DNA from 2 places in the Escherichia fergusonii ATCC 35469 genome. Region 2 is predicted to be linked to the other one. Evidence: predicted binding sites of a transcription regulator. Region 2 holds the regulator's gene; the other holds the start of a gene.
What was found. Region 2 encodes PurR, which represses purine synthesis genes. Its sites were predicted from a motif close to CANGCAAACGTTTGCNTG; they were not measured.
Positions count from the first base shown of each region.

Region 1 (3,143 bases), 1.5 Mb from region 2:
CGCTGACTTTCTGGGATTATCAGCATCACGCGCTGGTGGCGACCATTCGCACGGAAGAACCGCATGATGCGGTGGCGCGACAGGTTTTCCATGGCGGAGGCATTCTGGCCTTTTTGCCGCTTAGCGATCCGCATCTTTGCTCAATTGTCTGGTCACTGTTCCCAGAGGAAGCACAGCGGATGCAGCAGGCAGGCGAAGACGAATTTAATCGCGAGTTAAATATCGCTTTTGATAATCGCCTGGGCTTATGCAAGGTTGAGAGTGAACGCCTGGTGTTCCCGCTGACTGGGCGTTATGCGCGCCAGTTTGCCGCGCACCGTCTGGCGCTGGTGGGCGACGCCGCGCATACCATTCACCCGTTGGCGGGGCAGGGGGTGAATCTCGGCTTTATGGATGCTGCAGAGCTGATTGCTGAACTGAAACGGTTGCATCGTCAGGGTAAAGACATCGGGCAGTACATTTACCTGCGTCGCTATGAGCGTAGCCGCAAGCACAGTGCGGCGCTGATGCTGGCAGGTATGCAGGGATTCCGCGATCTGTTTTCCGGGGCTAATCCGGCGAAAAAACTGCTGCGTGATATTGGTCTGAAACTGGCCGACACGCTTCCTGGCGTTAAACCACAACTTATCCGTCAGGCAATGGGATTAAACGATTTGCCTGAATGGCTGCGCTAAAAATTTCTCTTCTGCTGTTTATTTGATACCCATCACACTTTCATCTCCCGGTTTTTTCGCCGGGAGATTTTCCTCATTTGAAATAAACTAATTTCACCTGCGATTTCGCATTATATTTTCTAATGCCACGAATTTTTGATTTGGTGTTTTTTGACATTTTTTCAGTTCTTAATGTTGTCTTATTCAAATTAACTTTCTCATCTAATTATCTTTGTATAGAGAATGGTTAATTTTTTGGTTTTTTATTCTGTTGCGATTTTGGCGTTTTTTAACCATAAGCTAATGTGATGTTCAATTTTACCTTATGGTTAACAGTCTGTTTCGGTGGTAAGTTCAGGGAAAAGAGAACGATTGCGTTGGAGACCGGGAGTGGCTCCGATGCTGGGTTTCGTGGTGATAATTTCACCATGAAAAAGTTGTCAGCCCCGCTTATTCAATGAGGACAAGATGGCACAACAGACTCCTTTGTACGAACAACACACGCTTTGCGGCGCTCGCATGGTGGATTTCCACGGCTGGATGATGCCGCTGCATTACGGTTCGCAAATCGACGAACATCATGCGGTACGTACCGATGCCGGAATGTTTGATGTGTCACATATGACCATCGTCGATCTTCGCGGCAGTCGCACCCGGGAGTTTCTGCGTTATCTGCTGGCGAACGATGTGGCGAAGCTCACCAAAAGCGGCAAAGCCCTTTACTCGGGGATGTTGAATGCCTCTGGCGGTGTGATAGATGATCTCATCGTTTACTACTTTACTGAAGATTTCTTCCGCCTCGTTGTTAACTCCGCCACCCGCGAAAAAGACCTCTCCTGGATTACCCAACACGCTGAACCCTTCGGTATCGAAATTACCGTTCGTGATGACCTTTCCATGATTGCCGTACAAGGGCCGAATGCGCAGGCAAAAGCTGCCACACTGTTTAATGATGCTCAGCGTCAGGCGGTGGAAGGGATGAAACCCTTCTTTGGCGTGCAGGCGGGCGATCTGTTTATTGCCACCACCGGTTATACCGGTGAAGCGGGCTATGAAATTGCGCTGCCCAATGAAAAAGCGGCGGATTTCTGGCGTGCGCTGGTGGAAGCGGGCGTTAAGCCCTGCGGTCTGGGCGCTCGTGACACGCTGCGTCTGGAAGCGGGTATGAATCTGTATAGCCAGGAGATGGACGAAACTATTTCTCCTTTAGCCGCCAACATGGGCTGGACCATCGCCTGGGAACCGGCTGATCGTGACTTTATCGGTCGTGAAGCTCTGGAAGCGCAGCGTGAACATGGCACAGAAAAACTGGTTGGTCTGGTGATGACCGAAAAAGGCGTGCTGCGTAATGAACTGCCGGTACGTTTTACCGATGCGCAGGGCAATCAGCATGAAGGCATTATCACCAGCGGTACTTTCTCCCCGACGTTGGGTTACAGCATTGCGCTGGCACGCGTACCGGAAGGTATTGGCGAAACGGCGATTGTGCAAATTCGCAACCGTGAAATGCCGGTAAAAGTGACGAAACCTGTTTTTGTGCGTAACGGCAAAGCCGTCGCGTGATTTACTTTTTGGAGATTAATTGATGAGCAACGTACCAGCAGAACTGAAATACAGCAAAGAACACGAATGGCTGCGTAAAGAAGCCGACGGCACTTACACTGTTGGCATCACTGAGCACGCTCAGGAGCTGTTAGGCGATATGGTGTTTGTTGACCTGCCGGAAGTGGGTGCAACGGTAAGCGCGGGCGATGACTGCGCGGTTGCCGAATCGGTAAAAGCGGCGTCAGACATTTATGCGCCAGTAAGCGGTGAAATCGTGGCGGTAAACGACGCACTGAGCGATTCCCCGGAACTGGTGAACAGCGAACCGTATGCAGGCGGCTGGATCTTTAAAATAAAAGCCAGCGATGAAAGCGAACTGGAATCACTGCTGGATGCGACCGCATACGAAGCATTGTTAGAAGACGAGTAACAGCTTTATTCCTCTTCTGCGGAAGAGGATCAGGGTGAGGAACATTTACGCCTCACCCTCACTCTCTTCGCAAGGAGAGAGGTTCACAATTCACTGCACGTTTCAGGAACCATCGCTCATGACACAGACGTTAAGCCAGCTTGAAAACAGCGGCGCTTTTATTGAACGCCATATCGGACCGGACGCCGCGCAACAGCAAGAAATGCTGAATGCCGTTGGCGCACAATCGTTAAACGCGCTGACCGGCCAGATTGTGCCGAAAGATATTCAGCTTGCGACACCACCGCAGGTTGGCGCACCGGCGACCGAATACGCCGCGCTGGCGGAACTCAAGGCTATTGCCAGTCGCAATAAACGCTTCACGTCTTACATCGGCATCGGTTACACCGCCGTGCAGCTACCGCCGGTTATTCTGCGTAACATGCTGGAAAATCCGGGCTGGTATACCGCGTATACTCCGTATCAACCTGAAGTCTCCCAGGGCCGCCTTGAAGCACTGCTCAACTTCCAGCAGG
Region 1 is NC_011740.1:2,907,421-2,910,563, reverse strand. It holds gene ubiI (FAD-dependent 2-octaprenylphenol hydroxylase) at 1-674, shown strand, start outside; gene EFER_RS24180 (hypothetical protein) at 748-831, opposite strand; gene gcvT (glycine cleavage system aminomethyltransferase GcvT) at 1,122-2,216, shown strand; gene gcvH (glycine cleavage system protein GcvH) at 2,239-2,628, shown strand; gene gcvP (aminomethyl-transferring glycine dehydrogenase) at 2,747-3,143, shown strand, end outside.
Region 1: gcvT (glycine cleavage system aminomethyltransferase GcvT) is a predicted target of PurR. The motif match lies at 1,015-1,032, and genes of this name have one in related genera.

Region 2 (3,143 bases):
CGAAAGCAGGTAAATACATATCGGTTGCCAGGAAACCGAGTACGCTTAAACCTGCCAGCCAGACTAAAAATCCTTTCCCAGGTTGCATAATTCATTCTCTGTAGTTATCAGTAAGACATCGGCGCAAAGTGTAGGGAGTGAAATTCTGATTGTGAAACGTTAATATTTGACGGGTGATTTCAAAAATTTTGTAGGCAGAATATGTGGTCTGAATACTCTCTTGAAGTGGTTGATGCGGTGGCGCGCAATGGCAGCTTTAGCGCAGCAGCACAGGAATTACATCGAGTGCCTTCTGCCGTCAGCTATACCGTAAGACAACTGGAAGAATGGTTAGCGGTGCCTCTTTTCGAACGCCGACACCGTGATGTAGAACTGACTCCGGCGGGAGCATGGTTTCTGAAAGAGGGGCGATCTGTTATCAAAAAAATGCAGATCACGCGACAACAATGCCAGCAAATTGCCAATGGGTGGCGAGGTGAGTTGGCCATCGCGGTGGATAACATTGTTCGTCCAGAACGTACACGTCAATTGATCGTCGATTTTTACCGTCATTTTGACGATGTTGAATTGCGCGTATTCCAGGAAGTCTTCAATGGTGTCTGGGATGCACTGGCTGACGGACGTGTGGAACTGGCTATAGGCGCGACACAAGCGATTCCTGTAGGGGGGCGCTATACGTTTCGCGATATGGGAATGTTGAGTTGGTGTTGCGTGGTTGCCAGTCATCATCCACTGGCAGCAATGCCGGGGCCATTAAGTGATGATACGTTGCGCAACTGGCCCTCGTTGGTGCGTGAAGACACATCAAGAAATCTACCAAAACGTATTACCTGGTTGTTGGATAACCAAAAAAGGGTAGTGGTACCGGACTGGGAGTCTTCAGCTACCTGTATTTCCGCTGGGTTATGCATGGCGATGGTACCTACGCATTTTGCCAAGCCGTGGATCGACAGCGGTAAATGGGTAGCGCTACAGCTTGAAAATCCATTCCCGGACGCTGCCTGTTGTCTTACCTGGCAGCAAAACGATATGTCACCAGCGCTCGCCTGGTTGCTGGATTATCTGGGAGACAGCGAAACGCTGAATAAAGAGTGGTTGCGGGAGCCAGAATCGGCTCCCACAAAGACATCTTAACGACGATAGTCGCGGAAAGGACCATCTGCGACAGAACGACGTTCAATCAGGCGCGGATGTACTTCAATGGATTGCGGTTCTTCACGCTTATTCACAATACGGTCCAGCAACATGTTGAATGCTGTTTCGCCCAGTGAATCTTTTGGCTGGTGAATAGTTGTCAGTGCTGGCGTGAAGTAACGGGCGTTGCGCACGTTATCATAACCGATCACTGAAATATCTTGTGGTACACGCAGGCCCATTTCATCGGCAGCACACAATGCACCCATGGCCATGATATCGCCACCACAGAAAACTGCCGTGGGGCGATGCGTTTGCGCAAGAATCTGCTGCATTGCGCGATAACCAGATTCTGGTTCGAAATCTCCCTGTACGATCCAGTTTTCCGGCACTTTAATCAGCGCTTCTTCCATCGCTTTCATAAAGCCTGCCAGACGACCCGCGCCGGTATTACGTTCCAGAGGTCCGGGGATTACGCCGATATCGCGGTGTCCACGTTCAATCAGGTAACGACCTGCCATGTATCCGCCTTCAAAAGCGTTATCAATCACGGCATCGGTGAAATCAGCTTTTGCCTCACCCCAATCCATGACCACCATTGGGATGTGGCGATACTCTTCCAGCATGGTGAGCAAGGGCTCTGGATATTCAGAACACATTACCAGCAATCCATCCACGCGCTTTTGCGCCATCATGGAAAGGTAAGCACGTTGCTTTTCCAGGTTGTTCCAGGCATTACCCAAAATCAGCGTGTAGCCTTTCTGGAAGCAGTTTTTCTCAACCGCTTCAATGATTTCCGCAAAATAAGCAGCTTCACTACTGGTTGCCAGCAGGCCGATTGACTTGGTGTGGTTAACCTTCAGACTTCGAGCAACGGCGCTCGGAGAATAATGCAATTCTTTGATTGCTGCCCAGACGGCATTACGGGTTTCTTCCGCAACAAAGCGTGTTTTGTTGATTACGTGTGAAACAGTTGTAGTGGAAACGTTTGCTCGCTTCGCTACATCTTTGATTGTTGCCATTACATCTCACTCCAGACCCGATCCATAACTCCATTAAATGCCAGGTAAACGTTTGCCTTTACACACCCTGAGCGCAACGTCAGGGTTGCGGCACGCCGGAAAATACGACACGGAACGACAGGAAGGGGTCAATGGCCGGTACGCTATACTTGTAAGCGTGGAATTTTGGCCGATCTTGACCAAAAGGGGAAGTGCTAAAAACAGTTATCACGCTAAATGGCGGGAGATTTTTAGCCAAATGTATGCAAAAATGCGCTACATCACTTTTTGTGTGGGAATAAAAAGGAGAAAACTTGATGAGCAATGATCTGAAATACTCTTTAATTACGACCTTAATCGTCCTCGCTTTGATCGTTGCGGGTGGTCTGACCGCAGCTCTGCACTGATTTTTACCCCGAGGGAGAATTCTCTCCCTCATTCGCTCTTCTCCAATTGTTAGCAAATCTGCAAAAGTGTTTTGTAAATTTGTTATTTTCATTATTTTGTGATTGATGTCATGCTTTTCTCCACTTACTTAGGTATCGCGTAAAACGCGAAGACGTGGAGTCGAAGCATGAAGATAAATTATCCCTTGCTGGCGCTGGCAATTGGCGCATTTGGTATTGGGACAACGGAATTCTCCCCAATGGGCTTGTTGCCTGTGATCGCTCGTGGTGTGGATGTCTCCATACCTGCGGCTGGTATGTTGATTAGTGCCTATGCCGTGGGAGTCATGGTTGGTGCGCCTTTAATGACATTGTTACTTTCTCATCGCGCCCGACGTAACGCCCTGATTTTTCTGATGGCAATCTTTACGCTTGGTAATGTACTTTCTGCGATTGCGCCAGATTACACCACATTAATGTTGTCACGTATTTTGACCAGCCTTAACCATGGCGCCTTCTTCGGTCTTGGTTCGGTTGTCGCTGCAAGCGTAGTGCCTAAGCACAAGCAGGCGAGTGCCGTTGCCACGATGTTTATGGGGTTGACGCTGGCTAATATTGGTGG
Region 2 is NC_011740.1:1,421,896-1,425,038, forward strand. It holds gene punC (purine nucleoside transporter PunC) at 1-88, opposite strand, end outside; gene punR (DNA-binding transcriptional activator PunR) at 202-1,134, shown strand; gene purR (HTH-type transcriptional repressor PurR) at 1,131-2,156, opposite strand; gene cydH (cytochrome bd-I oxidase subunit CydH) at 2,453-2,542, shown strand; gene EFER_RS07015 (MFS transporter) at 2,710-3,143, shown strand, end outside.